3 regions of the Vibrio tapetis subsp. tapetis genome follow, and region 3 is predicted to be linked to each of the others. Evidence: riboswitches for the same ligand, from Rfam matches in the RefSeq annotation. Region 3 holds a riboswitch; each other region holds the start of a gene.
What was found. Region 3 has a riboswitch for cobalamin ahead of VTAP4600_RS16200 (TonB-dependent receptor domain-containing protein). Riboswitches for the same ligand answer to the same signal wherever they lie in the genome.
Positions count from the first base shown of each region.

Region 1: another riboswitch for cobalamin. It lies ahead of VTAP4600_RS09865 (energy-coupling factor ABC transporter permease); the one in region 3 lies ahead of VTAP4600_RS16200 (TonB-dependent receptor domain-containing protein).
Region 2: another riboswitch for cobalamin. It lies ahead of VTAP4600_RS23655 (cobalt-precorrin-5B (C(1))-methyltransferase); the one in region 3 lies ahead of VTAP4600_RS16200 (TonB-dependent receptor domain-containing protein).

Region 1 covers NZ_LT960611.1:2,226,001-2,231,859, forward strand. Annotated here, with positions in the region: gene VTAP4600_RS09860 (BCCT family transporter) at 1-1,269, shown strand, start outside; cobalamin riboswitch at 1,459-1,646, shown strand; gene VTAP4600_RS09865 (energy-coupling factor ABC transporter permease) at 1,685-2,362, shown strand; gene VTAP4600_RS09870 (LysR family transcriptional regulator) at 2,411-3,349, opposite strand; gene VTAP4600_RS09875 (MATE family efflux transporter) at 3,450-4,793, shown strand; gene VTAP4600_RS09880 (GNAT family N-acetyltransferase) at 4,859-5,359, opposite strand.
Region 2 covers NZ_LT960612.1:1,485,097-1,490,955, reverse strand. Annotated here, with positions in the region: gene cbiE (precorrin-6y C5,15-methyltransferase (decarboxylating) subunit CbiE) at 1-962, opposite strand, end outside; gene VTAP4600_RS23660 (precorrin-8X methylmutase) at 986-1,639, opposite strand; gene VTAP4600_RS23655 (cobalt-precorrin-5B (C(1))-methyltransferase) at 1,728-2,909, opposite strand; gene VTAP4600_RS26035 (hypothetical protein) at 2,913-3,053, shown strand; cobalamin riboswitch at 3,187-3,387, opposite strand; gene VTAP4600_RS23650 (histidine phosphatase family protein) at 3,422-4,009, opposite strand; gene VTAP4600_RS23645 (DUF2700 domain-containing protein) at 4,290-4,658, shown strand; gene VTAP4600_RS23640 (dicarboxylate/amino acid:cation symporter) at 4,789-5,859, opposite strand, start outside.
Region 3 covers NZ_LT960611.1:3,590,712-3,596,570, forward strand. Annotated here, with positions in the region: gene sthA (Si-specific NAD(P)(+) transhydrogenase) at 1-733, opposite strand, end outside; gene fabR (HTH-type transcriptional repressor FabR) at 1,014-1,628, shown strand; gene VTAP4600_RS16190 (YijD family membrane protein) at 1,645-2,016, shown strand; gene trmA (tRNA (uridine(54)-C5)-methyltransferase TrmA) at 2,109-3,218, opposite strand; cobalamin riboswitch at 3,386-3,624, shown strand; gene VTAP4600_RS16200 (TonB-dependent receptor domain-containing protein) at 3,694-5,574, shown strand; gene VTAP4600_RS16205 (Dph6-related ATP pyrophosphatase) at 5,633-5,859, shown strand, end outside.

The DNA.
Region 1 (5,859 bases), 1.4 Mb from region 3:
GCGGCCCCATTAATTGGTGAGGGTCTGCACCACTTATTTGGTATCCCACAAACAACCATCAGCCAAATCGCGGTGTTATTGGTGTGTACAGCAATCTTCGCTTACTCCTCTTACGCTGGGCTTGAGAAAGGCATTAAGATCCTTAGCAATATCAACTTCTGGGGAGCCATGGGCTTACTTGGCTTCGTCCTTGCGGTTGGGCCCACTATTTTCATGTTAGAAACCGGTCTAGATTCACTCGGCCGTATGCTTTCTAATTTCTTCGTTATGGCAACATGGGCCGAACCTTTCGGTGGCTATGGCACCTTTGACAATACCCATTTCCCACAAGATTGGACCATTTTCTACTGGGCATGGTGGTTAGTTTTCGCACCAAGCATGGGGTTGTTTGTTGCTCGTATTTCGCGCGGCCGCACAATTAAGCAAATGGTATCGGGTTCCATTTTCTTTGGTTCATTAGGTTGCTTCTTATTCTTTATGATTTTAGGCAACTACGGTTTGTCTTTGCAGCTTTCAGGGCAGTTAGACGTCGTCGAGATTTTGAACAACCAAGGGGCAACTAAAGCTATTTTCTCTATGTTAGACCAACTGCCAATGAGCACCCTTGTCATTGCAGTATTTACCCTGTTATGTGTGATTTTTACCGCGACCACATTCGATTCGATCTCCTACATTTTGGCTTCAGTAGTTCAGAACGATGTGACGGAAGAACCAATGCGTTGGAACCGACTATTCTGGGCATTTACGCTGTCTCTTTTACCGACGGTATTAATGTTCCTCGGTGGATTAAGCACCCTGCAAACGGCCGCAATCGTAGGCGGGCTGCCTCTACTGGGTATCTCTGTGATGCTAATGATTTCGGCGGTTAGGGCTACCTCCCTAGATCTTCGCCATCAAGAAGATTATGTCGAACCAACCATTAACATTGAAGAGCTGCCAGAGATGGATCCGTGGTCAGCAGAAGGAATGGCCTTGGCTCGCTTTGAGAAAAGTCGTGATGCCGCGCAAGAAGCCGCAGAGTACGAGCGCGAAGCCCTGACCGATGTGATGAACATGAGAAAACGTATTCGAGCTTATGCCTTAGAGCATTGCGAGGTGGGTGAATTTGAAGATCATCATTTGCCTGCAGAGATGAAGACTGAACTGCAATCTCTACTTGATAGAGTGCTGGAGGCTAAAACCAGCAAACAAGAATTGTCTGAAAAAGCGCAAGCTGCACGAATGGACTTCAACAAAATCGTTGCTGATGCCGCTCTAATTCAGGCTTAAGTGCTCGATAAGGTCAGACGTAGCTCGCCGTCTGGCCTTATTCATCTCATCCGAGATCTTTTCATCCCCCCCTATTTTCTTACTCACCCCATATAACTTTCGCGACTTCATTGAGCCAGACAACGTATTTGTTGATTGATATCATCATAATTATTTAGCCTGGGAATATACTGCAACGGAAAGTTTACTTTCAACATCAAGGGATTGAGTGGCATCATTGCCATAGGAAGACTGGTAACTCAGGATGAGTTTTATAGTCACTGCCCCCGCAACGGTACGCGCATCATGGAAGAATCAATAACTTGCCACTGGCACACTGGCTGGGAAGGCTGTTTGTAGCGCTAAGTCCGAAGACTGACTCAATCCCACATACTCACGGCTGTTTTACGGGGATGTAAAACCAAGGAGCTTTACTGTGCATATTGAACCGGGGCTTGTCAGCCCAGAAAAAATCATACTAAGTTACGCCACCGCAACGGGCGCGTTAGGCTATCTCGCCACAATTTACTGGCAAGAAATGAATATCCGAGGGGCACTTTCGCTAGCGTTGCGCTCATTAGTGACCACGCTGCTGGTCTTTGGCTGTTTCGAAGTATTACCTCACCATGCGATTGGTGTCTCTGAAGTCCATCTAATACTCGGCTCGACTCTGTTTCTAATCTTTGGAGCAGCGGCGACGGGAATTGGCCTAGTTTTTGGATTGTTAGTTCAAGGTTTTTTGTTCGCCCCCTTCGATTTACCCCAATTTGGTATGAATGTAACCACGTTACTCGTCCCACTTTTTGCCATGTCTTTACTGGCAAGAAAAGTCATTCACAAACAAACCGCATACGTTGATCTGACATTCAACCAAGCATTTAAACTCTCGGTTTCTTATCAGGGCGGTATTGTCATTTGGGTGGCATTTTGGGCGCTGTACGGTCAAGGAATGGGCGCAGAAAACATGCAGTCTATTGCCAGCTTTGGGCTCGCTTACATGAGCGTTATTCTGATTGAACCCTTCATCGATTTAGGAATATTGGCTATCGCCAAATTTGCAAATGCAAACAAACACTCTTTATTCATTACACAACGCTTATATAACGAAGTCTAATAGTGATTCACGGACCACATTGTGCTCCGTGGACGCTTCAGTTTTTCACTAATCGGAAACCACGCCGCTCCAACTATTTTTATTCGCTAACCGCTTTAGCTGCATCAATTCTTTTTCTGTCTCTAGTTTTAACCACTCGATCAGGTCATTGATCTCTGGCGTATGAGTTCGCTGATGACCCAAATATTGCCACGCACTATTTTGTACTCTTACCCCTTCCGGGCAACAGAAGTATTCACGCTCAAGTTCCGGCAAGATTAACAACAAATCCGTCACGGTCGCCCCCTGCCCTGATAAGCAAGCACTTAACGCGAGATCTAAAGTAAAGAAGGTGGTATTTCTTACAGGATGCAGAGTTTCTCTTTTTTCCTCAGCCAACCACACTTTCCAGTCATGGTGATCAAGCGTTGAGTGAATCCGTGGCATCGCCAATATCGAAGCCACATCCCCAGCGTTAGATGCGCACACAGGAGCCATATATTCGTCTCGTAAAAAGAACATATTACTTCTCCCCTGATAACGCTCTCGAATGCGAGTATGGAATATCAATAAATCGTAATCTGGCGTTTCTAAGCACTCATCTTCTTCAATAGAAGGAATGATCACAATCTCATGCTCAGGGTAACGTTCGTTTAATTCTCTTACTTTTGAAATCAGAATCCGCGTGGCAAAACTGAGCGTCGCTTTAATCACAATACGCTTTCGTTTTGGTTCTTGCCAAGAGGAGAGCAACGTTTCAAGCGATAAGTAACTCTCTCGCAAGGCTTGAAATAACTGCAGCCCTTCAATTGTCAATTCAATAGAACGATGTTTACGCTCGATCAATTGCGTATTTAAGTCTTGCTCTAATTGCTTTACTTGCCTGCTGACGGCGCTTTGAGTCACATTCAACTCATCAGCGGCTTGAGTAAAACTCATAAATCGAGCGACAGATTCAAATGCTTTCAAGCCATTATGTGAGTATGGCAAATTTGTGTATGGCGTCATATTAAATTCGCATTCCTTTAGGGAATACCAGAGTGGCATAAATATTAATTGAGTGCGAATAGTTAATCATCTAAAGTTCCGAATTCAACTTGGAGCTTTCATGAAAAACATTCTCTCTCTCGCATTCCCTTTGGTTATCTCCCAACTTATTGCTATGGCATTGGTATTAACTGATGTTTGGATGATGTCTCGCATTAGTGTTAGCGCCATTGCTGCCGGTGGCTTAGGGGCATCTGTATTCTTTCTCATTTTTATGATTGCGAGTAGCACCGTGGGCTGTGTGGCTAACCTCATCGCCATTGCGTATGGGCAGCGCATATCGAGACCCGAGTTTGGCAATCAACAAATCCGTCTTGCGATCAAAGGGGCTGTCTTGTTGTCTGTGATTCTCTCGGTTGTTCTGTTGTCACTTTTTGCTTTTGCACCTAATGTGCTTGCATTGGCTCAGCAACCTCAAGAAATCATAGACCTTGCAATGGAATACGTTGATGCGCTGAAATGGTCGATGCTGCCATCGCTGCTTCTTTTAGTACTTCGCGGATTGACCAGTGCGCTTGGTAATGCTCGCTCCATTATGTTGATGTCGGTTGCAACCGTTGCTCTCAATATTCCAGTGAGTTACCTGCTCGCTTTTCCACTCGGTTTTGGCTTAGCTGGCTTAGGCGCAGGTACGGCCTTAGCTGCAGCGATTGTCATGCTAGGTTATGGGTCTTGGGTCTTTGGTCATGCTCAATATCAGCAATTTGCACCTTGGCTTAACCTTAACGAGTATTCACTTAAACTCACTCTCCCTCTATTAAAAATGGGATTGCCTATCGCCATCGCTGCTTTGTTAGAGCATGGGCTCATTTATGGTGGCACACTCATGGCTGGCACAATCAGCATCGCCGCGCTCGCTCTGCATCAAATTCTATTGCAATGTTTAAGCTTCACTTGGAATGTAAACTTTGGCTTCTCTCAAGCGGCGGCTATTTTAGTAGGGAGAGACTTCGGAGCGGATAATTCAGAGGGCATCAAGCGCACCGTATTTAAGAGCTTTATTCTTGTCAGTATTATTAGCTTAGTCTTCTCTGCCATCTTCATTGCATGGCCTGGGTTAGTTGCCACTTTCTTTGGTCTTACGGATCAAGCGATGATCGACCTATTAACAGCGGTCATTTGGATTGTTGCGGTGAGTTTTATTGTTGACGCTTGGCAGTTATTAGCGATAAACCTACTTCGTGGAATGAAGATTGTTGCCACGCCAACACTGCTCACGGCAATCGGCTATTGGGTCGTCGGTTTACCGGCCGCTTGGTGGCTAGCCGATAAGTATGGGCTAGGTGGGATCTGGGCCGGTATTGGTATTGGTTTGGCCGCTACCGGTGTTTTACTATTAATGCTCTTGGTAAAAGCAATACGTGGAGAAGACACCGCCACTTTAGCGGTTTCTAAAGGATTTTAGGGCGAGAATCACAAGCATCGATCATTCAATACCTCGGCCGCCTTGAGGCTTAAGGCTGAAGCAGATTACAAGAATTTTTCGATGAGGACTTCATCCACATAGACGTCACGGATTTTGGCATGTTTCTTCGCAATGCCAACCACTTCAAAACCTTGTTTTTTATAAGCTGCTAGGGCACGTTCATTATCGCTACGAACATAAGCAAACAGTTTTTCGTAGCCTTTTTGTCTTGCGACTTCAAATGTCGATTGAAATAGTTGCTTGGAAACGCCTTGTCCGCGGCTGTCGCCACAAACAAATGTGCCTATGATGCCCACATGATCAAACGCTTTGGTGTATGAAGCGAATGGCTCTATATTTTGAAAGCCGATAACCTTAGTGCTGCCTTGGTTTAGCGCAACGGTAAACACGCCTCGCTTTGGAAACTGGTCAATGAATTCTTTTTCTTCTTTAACGGTAAAGGTGTTATCCAATACCGTGAACAAACCTTCTGTGATAATCGGGTTAAGAACGTCAATGATACCCTGAGCATCATCGGTCGTGACTTGTCGTACTTCTATCGCCATGCAACTGCACTCCTACATTTCTTTAGCCATGTTTTTACAGGAGTTTTGAAGAGTCGGCAATAGCGCCCACCGGACAATTCCTAGCTATAAGCAAGAATACTTCGACAAAAAAGGCCAACGATCGTTGGCCTTTTTCACTAAAATCAGTTTTGACGGTTGGGATGGTTCAAAATATGCAAAAATTAATTTTTGTTTTTATGAATCATGAGAGAAGCCAGTAATCTCAATGGATTCAGAGCTTTCTCAACAAAAAGCCCTTTCTCTATCCAAAACCTGAGAAAATCATCCCAAAATTCTCAACTATCCCATCACGTCGATCAAAGCAATTCTCGATATTTTGTTGCTAACCAGCACTCTGCTATACAAGCAAGGTCTACTCCTTTACATCATACAGCCACCACAGTGACTACATACACTCGACCATCCGCTGAAACACGTATCTGGACAGAAGTTTGTCAGTGACTTTACTCGATTAGCCTTTAACGGATTGTCTGAGATAT
Region 2 (5,859 bases), on a different replicon from region 3:
GTCACGTTATCGGTACTGTGCGCTTGAATGTTCGCTTCAATCGACGGGTAGCAATCGGGGTTGGACTCAAGGGTAAACACCTGACCTTGAGCGCATTGTTTAGCGGCTTCTATCGCGACGGAGCCCGAACCTGTGCCTATATCCCACACCACATCCGTTGGTTTGATTCGCATGCTACACAATGCTAAATGGCGTACTGATTGCTTTGTGATCAGGCCACGTTTTGGCATGCGTTTTTCAAAATCATCATCGCTCGCGTACTGGCCTAACCCACCCCATGCTTGAATATCGGGATTTAGGTGGCGCTTCAATATCACGACATTAAGGGAGTCAAATTCACGCTCCGACTCTGCCAGTGAAGAGACCGTCCACTCGGATATATTTTCCGTGGTTCCACCTAAGTTTTCTGCTACCCAAACCTGCCAATTCGCGTTATTAAATTTCAGTAAATGATTGGCAATGCGAGCCGGGTGGTTCTGTTTGTCTGTTAATAGGCAAAACAAATCACCCTGCTGCATTTGACTGGACAGCCCTTGAATTGAGCCGTAATGTTGGGATCGTCCATGCAGTGAAACGGATTTTGCATCCTGCCAAGCAAGGCCAATGCGGCTGCAAGCTAATTGCATAGAACTTGGAGAAGGAATAAAGCGCAGTTCATCATTGGGTAAACGTTTTAATAATGTGCTGCCGATGCCAAAGAACAAAGGATCACCAGAAGCCAACACAACCACACCGCCTTCTTCGCTTTCTTCCAGTACTTGAGCAAGCCATGTCGAAAAGCCGACCTCCATGTTCAGTACCGTACCCTTGAATTGGGGAAACCATTCAAGTAAGCGCGTGTTACCTGCTAATACACGAGCCTTTTCTACCCTGTTTACCGCTCTGCTCGTCAAGCTTAAACAGCCATCTTCCGGCACGCCGATAACCGTCACAGCCGCTTCTTTTTGCTCAATACACACCATCTAGATGATCTCCTATCTGGCAATTAAATAGATTGAGCAAGCAGGGCATGAATGGTCGACACCACTAATGGACTGCCGCCTTTACGCCCTAAACTCGCAATGAACGGCACTTTATTTTGTTCGTATAGAGCTTGTTTTGACTCGTCTGCCTTTACAAAGCCGACAGGAATACCAATCACCAACGCAGGTTTTACTTCGCCCACCTCGATCATTCTTAGTAGCTCTAACAATGCCGTGGGTGCGTTACCGACGCCAACGATTGCGCCGTCAAGTAACCCATTATCGCGAGCGTATTGCATAGAATGGATTGCACGCGTTTGTCCCGTTGCTTTTGCATCACGAATGACATCTGGATGAGATATAAAACAACTCGCTTCATTGCCAAAGTGATTGAGTCTTGGCTTATTTAAGCCCGTGACGATCATGCTCACATCGGTAATGATGGGTGCGCCCGATTGCAACGCGGCAATACCCGATGCCACGGCATCGTCACTAAATTTAAACAAATCAGCGTATTCAAAATCGCCGGTGGTATGAATGGCGCGACGAACAATGTTCCATTGCTCTGCAGTAAAGCAATGACCACCATGAAAGCGTTCGATTTCGTCATCAATAATGGTGAACGAATCACTCTCTATTTGACGGCCTTGCTGAGTCATTTGACGCATCTTTTCCATTTCACTATTCCTTAATTTTGTTCATCAACCGTGTGACTATTCCAAACGCTCATATCTCAATTTCCCCATAGCTTTTTCTTCCCCCGCCTTATGCCTTAAGCCCTAAGCCTTGAACACAATATTTCGCCAACAATTCACCATTAAAATCAATCAGTCGATATTCAATTGTCACCGCATGTTTAACGTACACAGCAGCATGCTCCGCTGCTTGTTGGCATAAAAGGTCTAAAAAAGGTTGGTGGTTGGTTTCTCGCCATAAATCCAACACGTGTCTTCCGGTGTTTGCTTGGCGTATTTGCGCGCATGCATCGGCATCGAGTTTGGATTGCACGGCTAGGTCAGCAAGCAGAGAAAAATCAATCGCACGGCCTGATACGTGTGTCATCATATGACCGGCCACCATTTTGGCGAGCTTACCAATCATGGCGACAACGGTTACTTTTGGTACTTCGTAGCGTTTCGATGCTCGTAGCCCCACTCCAACAAAATCACCCGCTTGAATAAAACAAAGTGAATCAAGTGTTGGCAGCATGGTCATGGCGGATTTTTCAGAGCGAGATCCGGTAGTCAGCACAACGTGGCGCTGGCCGTTCGTTTGCGCAATTTGTACCGACTGCCTAACAGAGGCGGAAAACGCCGACGTTGAATAGGGTTTCACAGTACCACGAGTACCCAGAATGGATATCCCGCCTATCAAACCAAGTCTCGGACCTATGGTTTGCTTGGCGCGCTCTACGCCATCAGGTACGCGGATTTCTAAACGCATGCCTTGTGCCAACTTCAGCTCTTGGGAGGCCTGAGCCCATTCTAAAAGTGCCATGTCCTGAATATTACGTAGCGGCACAGGATTAATGGCCGCCACACCAACAGGAAGCTCTAAGCCTGGTAAGGTGACTCTTGCCACCCCCACACCACCATCAACCTCAAACCCGGGCTTCTCACCCCAAGTTGAATAACATTGAACTTCAGCGTCGTGGGTGCAATCTGGGTCATCGCCAGCGTCTTTAATGACACCCGTCAGTACGCCCTGCGGGGTAATATCAAATCGCTGTAATGCAAATGTCGCGGGTTCGCCGTTTGGGAGAGTAATTGTGATGTGTTCAAGAGGCGTGTTGTGCAATAAACCATAGACGGCAGCTCGACTCGCGGCAGCAGCGCATGCGCCCGTCGTAAAACCAGTTCGAAGATCCGAACGATTTTTAGAGCGCTTGACTTTGGTTACTGAGGACTGGAGCCCCGTAGGCTTAGTTACCGAAGACGGAGTTACCATGGGTTGGGTTCCCATAAGCAAACGCTCGCTCTAACGCTTAAAAAAGCGCAAGCTCGTTGTAAAATAGCAATGGGTAAAGTCGATAAAAATGTGTGTAACACCGCGCTATTGTCTCGCCTGTCTGTCTCGTTCGTCGGCCTATAAAAGCGTCAAAACCGTGAGTTACAGAAAGTCGAATACTGCCGCGCCCTGCTATAATTTAAAGACAATTATGCAGTAAATTTGGCTTTCACTGAGTAGCCCCGCCCAGTATTCGAAAATTCCATGTCCTTTGCAGATGATGCAAAGGTTAGTAACAGGTATTCTGACTCACGACTAAAACGCATTATCGCCTTCCCAACTCACGATCTTAGAGTCAGTGGCCTTGATAATACTCATCGCATACAGCTGCGGGTACAGTTTAGGATTCTCACCTAATTCCCTGCTCAACGTCCGTTGAGGTCTTGTAAAACAAAACATTACTTATAATAACCAGATGGATTGTAATGGATATGACGAGAACTATAAACCGATTATTTGATTGATTTCATATCTAACAATGTAATTTGACCGTTTTCCGGTATGCCCTCGCCAATTTCCCAGCCTTTTCGCCCATGTGCAAGATTAAGCGCGGTTCGTATCCATTCTCCGTGGCTTACGACCCAAACCGTTTCAAATGGGTGTCTCTTTATTAACGTATTCAGAAAACTCGCAATACGTGATTCAAAGTCCGAATCTGATTCCGCCCCATACTTATTACCAAAGGGTTGATCAAAACGCCGATGGTAGCAATCCCAATAGACTTGATTGGTTACCTGCTTACCCTCTAATTCGCCAAAACGCCTTTCGCGAACGTTGTCATTAGGAATAAGGTAACCATTCACTTGGTTTGCGATAATTCGAGCCGAAGACAAGGCTCGGCCTAAATCACTGCAATAGATAGGAGGATGCGAAGGTTGATGTTCAGTCTTAGCTAAATGAACCGCACGGGAAAAATCAACATTTTGGAAGTGACGCTTCCCAGAAGCGCTGAGTTTACTGTCTTTCCACCCCTGCAATTTCGATTCTAAATTCCATTGCGTTTTTGCATGGCGAACAAGGAGGATACGAGTTTGCGACATTCAGCCTGATCTCGGTTGAGTAATGAGCGTAAATTTAGCGAGAACAATAAAGTTACACCTCAATAAAGTAAAGGGGTTATCCGCTTATTCTGGTTCCTACGGACATACCAATGGCAAGCTCTCTAGTACTCATTATCAACATCGGTCACCTGCAAATAGATCCGTTGTAAGAATTCACTGATTAAAACTTACTTATCACTCGCAACTTTTTCCTAACTCTGAATCGATATAAGGAATATGTGTTAGGTTTCACTCATTTATACTATGAGGCTGATTAAGTATGAAATCTATGTACCTATCTAGATGCTTTTTTGGGCTATTAATACTCGCCAATTCAATTCGAACCTATTTCCCTTCAAATTCACTGCGTGAGAGTTACTTTGAATTTACAGATATTTTCCAGTTTCCTATTATCCTTTTCACTTTAATCGCGCTATTTGGCCTCGCCTATAACAAAGACGTTTTTACCCACAACACTTATCGTGTAATTGCTGTTACCTATATGGTTAACTCACTGTATTACATGTTAATGCCTGTCTTTTTTTATTGGGAACAAACAAGCGATATCGGTGTCGACATCATCATATTTTTGATAACCGACTTTCTAGTATTTGGGTTATTATGGAGCAACAGAAAAATTCAGCAGTAGCGACCTGGCAAATCATATCTGCCTTTTCGCTGTGGCCGTTAAAAACATAAAGTGGCCATCAAAAATGGGTTCCCCCACTACCTTGATGACCACCATACATACTTAGCTTTTAGCACTTCGCTTTTAGCTTTTAAGACTTCGAAAGATGAACCTCTTCTTCTTTCTCGCCAGCTTTAGGGTCGTTGAATCGTTCTAGATCCAAGGCACCTTCAGATTTAGCCACAATACAACTTACTGCGCTGTCACCGGTGATATTAACTGCAGTACGGATCATATCTAGCAGACGGTCTACACCCATAATCAGAGCGATACCTTCTAATGGCAGACCAACTTGGTTTAATACCATTGCCAACATAATCAAGCCAACACCAGGGACACCCGCAGTACCAATAGACGCTAGCGTTGCCGTGAAGATAACCGTTAAATAATCCGCCATGGTAAGGTCAATATTGTAGGCTTGCGCAATGAACGCCGTCGCCACACCTTGCATGATTGCAGTACCATCCATATTGATGGTTGCACCTAGCGGTACGGTAAATGACGCAACTTTGTTATGCACACCTAAACGGTTCTTTACGGTTTCAAGTGTTACCGGAATGGTCGCGTTTGATGACGCAGTAGAGAATGCAAACATCACAGCATCTTCCATTTTACGTAGGAACGTAATTGGATTTAGACCCGCAAAAGACTTCAACATAAAGCTGTAGGTGATCAAACCGTGAAGCAATAAAGTGGCAGACAACACTAAGAAGTATTCGGCCAGATTAAGGATCGCCCCTAAGCCCAAGCCGGTAAACAATTTCGCCATTAAGAAGAATACACCGTATGGTGCAATGTTCATCAGTAAAGCGACAAGCTTCATGATCACTTCGTTTAAATCGCTAAAGACGGCAGCAACACGTTCGCCCGCTTCACCTGCGGCACTGATTGCAATACCGAATAATACGGCGAACACGATAACTTGAAGTGTTTTACCTTCAGCCATTGCGCTAATTGGGTTGGTTGGGAACATATCAATGATCACTTGCCCCAAAGAAGGCGCAGCAGCAGATTGGAACGAATTGGCTGCCGTTAAGTCGGCGCCAGCACCCGGCTGGAAAATCGTACCCATGGCCAATGCCAAAGAAATAGCGATAGCAGTGGTGACTACATAGAAGCCTACGGTTTTACCGCCAAGGCGCCCAAGTGTTGCGACATCTTT
Region 3 (5,859 bases):
TGGGTTCTATCTTTTCGTAAGTTTCGTCATTGCGAATGATCACACCACTGTTCCAGAAGTGATAAGAAAGCGCATCGGAGGTTTCGTTATCAAGGAAAGAAAGCAGTCGGTCACGGGTGTTGATGAGATCGGTTTTAACACCTAAGCCTCGGAAAATTGAAGCGTATTCACAACCAATAACCCCTGCACCATAAATGATGATGTGTCTAGGGTCGTGTTCCAGAGACAGAATTGAATCACTGTCATATACGCGAGGGTGGTTGAAATCGACATCTGCAGGTTGATAAGGACGAGATCCTGTCGCAATAACGAACTTGTCGGCTGTGTAGTGGTCTACACTTCCATCGGCTTGTGTAACAGCAACAGTATGTGCGTCGATAAATTTGGCAGCACCGAAGATTAATTGGCACTCATTGCGGTCATAAAAACCTTGGCGCATTCGAGTTTGTTTGTCTATTACGCTCTTAGCATGATCCAAAATGGTAGAAAATGTAGCGTGGAGGCTGCTGTTGTTATGGCAGAAAAGTGGGTTGTTATTGAATTCAATGATGCGACTAACTGCGTGGCGCAATGCTTTTGAAGGTATGGTGCCCCAATGGGTACAACCACCACCAACATTAGGTTCACGTTCGATGATCGCAACATTGAGCCCGGCTTTGGTGAGACCCATAGCAGCACCTTCGCCTCCTGGGCCACTGCCAATTACAATTGCGTCAAAGTGAGTCGAGGTCATAGTTCTGCCTTTTGCTTAGTGCTTAACAATATATTATCTTTATCTTAACCTATTCCTTTGATGGATAAATGTTTGTGCTATCAGACAGTGGAAGGGATCACGTTGCTTCTGCAATAGAAATTGTGAAGTGGCTAATAACTCCTGCTGTTGAATCAGCAATTCTTACAAAAATCCGTAAAGTAGTCGTTGCCTACAAATGGACAGCCGTTACTTTCACGGTATAGTAATTGGATGCGCGACAGTGCGTGTGCAAAATTACTAAAGACAAAGTAGAAAATTCATGGGAATCCGAGCTCAACAAAAAGAAAAAACTCGCCGTTCATTGATCGACGCGGCCTTTCGACAGCTAAGTGCTGATCGCAGCTTTTCAAATTTAAGCTTGCGTGAAGTGGCCAGAGAAGCGGGAATCGCTCCAACTTCTTTTTATCGCCACTTTAAAGACATGGATGAACTGGGTTTGACGATGGTCGACGAAGGAGGCCTTTTGTTACGCCAACTAATGCGCCAAGCAAGGCAGCGCATTGTAAGAGAAGGCAGTGTTATTCGGACTTCAGTGGAAACATTTATGGAGTTCATTGAAAGTAGCCCTAACGTATTTCGTTTATTGCTACGTGAGCGCTCAGGCACATCCGCGGCTTTCCGTGCAGCAGTTGCTCGTGAGATGCAGCATTTCGCAGCCGAATTAACAGAATATTTGGTGTCAACGGGCATGGCTCGAGAAGAAGCGATTGTTCAAGCTGAAGCGTCTGTAACGTTAGTATTCAGTTCTGGGGCGGAATCACTAGATTTAGACTCAGAATCAAGAAAGGAACAAGTTGAGCGCTTAGTCGTTCAACTAAGAATTATTGCAAAAGGTGCATTCTTGTACCGAAAAGAACGTGAATCAACTAAATAGTAAGGCAGGTTAAACAATGTCTAATGAAGCAACTCAAAAAGACTTCGGCTCAGAAAAGAAAACGCTACTTTTAGCTTTGGTAGCAGGTATGTGTGGTAACGCATTATTAGCAGGATTAACAGTTAGCGAAGTTTCGTTCTCTATTTTTCCTCTGATCGCTTTGGTTTTGGCTGTTCAAAGCTTATATCAAGAGTACTTACGTAATCCGGTTGCAGAAGAAATCCCATTAGTGGGCTTAGGTTGTTTCTTCGTAGGTGCATTTGGTTACTCGGCATTCTTAAAAGCTCAGTATCCAGATACAGGTTCGAATTTCTTTGCCATTCTAGTTACCTTGATATTGATGCTTTGGGTGGGTAAAAAACTGGGTTATATAGTCAAACAAGGCTAGCCGTGTAAATAAGCTTAGCTAAGTACACAACAAGAATGAAAAAAGCCGCTATCACTAGCGGCTTTTTAACATCTGCATTTTGCGTTTTCAGTTTATGCTTTTCGTTCTAAAAATACGCCCGCTTCCATGTGGTGGGTATATGGGAACTGATCAAATAAAGCAAAACGGGTGATGTTGTGGGTCTCACCAAGTACGTCTAAGTTCTCTTTTAGTGTTTCAGGGTTACAAGAGATGTACATAATACGCTCGTATCCTTGCACCATTTTACAGGTGTCAATGTCCATACCAGAGCGAGGTGGATCAACAAAGATGGTGTTGCAGTTGTAGCTGCTTAAATCGATGTTTTGCTGTTTCAAGCGGCGGAACTCTCGTTTACCTTCCATTGCTTGAGTAAAATCTTCTGCTGACATGCGAACAATCTGAACGTTGTCTATTTTATTAGCCGCAATATTAAATTGTGCTGAGTCAACGGATGGTTTCGCCAGTTCAGTCGCCAGAACGCGTTCAAAATTTTGCGCAAGAGCCAGAGAAAAGTTGCCATTGCCACAGTAAAGCTCAAGTAAATCGCCTTGACTGTCTTGGGTGCAATCGACAGCCCACTCCAACATCTTCTGAGCAACGATGCCATTAGGTTGAGTAAAGCTGTTTTCTACTTGTTGGTAGATGTAGCTGTCACCGTTCACGTTGAGCTTTTCAATCACGTAGTCTTGATCGAGTACGATTTTCATTTTACGAGCACGGCCAATCAAATTCAAATTGAAGCCTTCGTCGTTAAGGCGCTGTTTTAGTGCTTTAGCATCGGCGATCCAAGCATCATCCAACTGGCGGTGATAAAGCAGTGACACAAGGATCTCACCGCTTAATGTCGATAAGAAATCCACTTGGAATAATTTATGACGTAGGGTCGGGTTGTCTTTCATCGCATCAATGATCAGTGGCATTAAGTCATTAATAAGACGACTTGCGGCAGGGAATTGATCAACGCGATACTTTTCCTTGGTTTCTTGATTGAACATGGCGTAGTACATGTCGTCACCGTCATGCCAAACACGAAATTCAGCGCGCATGCGATAATGTTGTTCTGGTGATTCGAAAACTTCTAATTCAGGCACGTTATAAGGTGCAAACATCTGCGTAAGACGTTCGGTTTTCTCTTCCAGTTGCTCGCGGTAGCGGTCTGGGTTCACATCAAGTGTTGCCATGAGGTCATGCCTATTGGTTTCTAGAAACAAGGAGCGCAGATTTTATTCAATCCACTTCGTTTGTCCAGTTTTGCGTGATTTTAGTGTCTAAATTCAACATATAGACGGGTGCAGTTAACATAATAGCTTATAGCAATAACATCTAGACAACAGACACAGGTCACACTACTATCCGTACCCATGCTGGTGGCCCATAGATGAACATTGTTTCAATGCTTCAGATTGTGAGCCTGAAAAGGGAATCTGGTGAAAATCCAGAACTGACGCGCAGCGGTAATAGAGAACGAATACCTTGGGTAAGACCCGAACACTGTTTAGCTTGCTAAGTGGGAAGTGAGGTACTAGGCGCTTATAGTTTATAGGCATGCTCTTAAGTCCGAATATCTGCCAGTAAATAAAAACACCTAATGTACCTATAAAAAAACAATTAACGGGCATTGGGTGAGGATTTCTCGCGAATTTAGGACTCTAAATAATGAACAAAACAGTTTTAGCGGCCGCAGTGGCGTCGCTGATGACACACATCCCTACATCTTTCGCACAAGAAGCGGCAGATTCCACTCCAAAATCTCAAACTCAAGAAACCATGGTCGTGACAGCGAACCGTTTTGAGCAGCCAGTAGGAAAAGTGACTGCAACAGTCGAGTATGTCACCAAAGATCAACTTGAAAACCTTCAAATAAAGTCTCTGTCAGAGGCTCTTGCGCTTTTGCCCGGAGTACAGGTTGCTCAGAATGGTGGCCGAGGCCAATCAAGTTCTGTTTATATTCGAGGCAGCGCATCTAATCATGTAGTGGTTCTTTATAACGGTGTACGAATAGGCAGCGCTACGACAGGAAGTGCTAACTTTACCGCGATACCTCTTGCTGGTGTAGAGAGAATCGAATTAGTTAAAGGTGCTAGAGCAGCAGTTTACGGAGCAGATGCTATTGGCGGTGTTATAAACATTATTACGAGCTCTGGTGCTAGTGAAAATACTGCAATTATTAAAGCGGGGCTGGGGTCAGACAAATATCGTCAGGCTGGTGCTGGATATAGCGGTAAGCTAGGGGATAAATCGTGGCTTAATCTGTCCGTAAATACTGAAGCGGCTGAAGGGTTTGATGTAGGCGGGACAGGACCAAGCCAACCAGATAACGATGGTTATAGTCGTAAGGACGTAAACTTTGAAGTCGGAACTCTTATTTCTGATTCTTGGTCGGCCAATTTTATGGGCTTCTATCATCATAGTAATAGTGACTATGAAAGCTATGATGGTAAGGCTCCTGATGAGCAAGAATCAGAGCTTTATAATTACGCAGGGTCAATTACTTACGATATAGGTCGCTTTAGTTCGGTTTTGTCGTTATCGACCAACAAAGATAGCAGTGATAATTTTGGTGGCACGACAAACGGAAGCCATCTTGTGACTAAAAGGCATGCTGCTAGTATCGTTAATATATATCGGATTAACGCTCAGTGGGTTATGAATGCAGGCTTAGATTTTACTCAGGACTCAGTCGCAGACTCAAATATTTATAGCAGCGGTAAGTATCAAAAATACGGAAAAACGGGTAGAAGTAATCAAGCTATATTTGTTTCATCTCTGTGGGGTTTTGATAGTACTCAGCTAGAAGCGAGTATTCGCCAAGATGGAAACAGTGTTTACGGTCAGAATACTACTTGGCAGTTAGGTGCGGGTTATCAGCTAAACCAAAATATTAGATTTGTAGCATCAGGCGGAACAGCATTCCAAGCACCAACCTATAATAATTTATATTGGCCTGGTTATGGGAATGAGGATTTACAGCCTGAAGAGTCACTTAACTTTGAAGCTGGCGCGGAAGTGTACACTGAATTAGCTGATTTTCGAGTGATTGGATACTCAAATACAATCACTAACTTGATTAATTATCAGTCTAAAGGTGAAGACCTTAAAAACTCCGACGCACATATTAAAGGAATCGAACTCAGTTCTACATTTGATACGGGTAATTTAAGTCACTCAGTATCAATGGATTTCTTAGATCATAAGAATAAAGTGAACGTTGCAGGCTGGGGCAAGCCGGAAGACATTCAAACTAAGAAGCTTAATCGCCGAGCAAATTTCGTGGCGAAGTGGTTTGTTAGCTATGAATATAATGCTATTCGGACGGATTTATCTTACCAATACCAAGGTAAGCGATTTGATGATACCAAAAACACAACGGAGCTAGCTCCTTATAGCTTGGTTAATTGGTCCTTGTCTTACCAAGTCGACCCTAATTGGGTAGTTCGAGCTAAAATTGATAACTTACTTAACGAGCAGTATGAAACAGCTTATAAGTATAACACTCAAGATCGTGCTTACTACTTAAATACAGCTTACCAATTCTAATTCGACCTAGAATATCAAAACCGCCTACGGGCGGTTTTTTCCTAAATGGAGATACCAAATGACCAAACCAAAAAGAGTGATCGTGAGCTGGTCATCAGGTAAAGACTCAACATTAACGCTGATCAAGCTACTAGAAGATCCGTGTTATCAGGTTATTGGGCTATACACCACTTATGTTGGTAACGAAGTCCCCTTTCAAGTAACGCCCATTGATGTCGTTGCAATGCAGGCTAAATTGACTGGCTTACCATTGATCACCATCGAATTACCTGAAGTCTTCCCGTC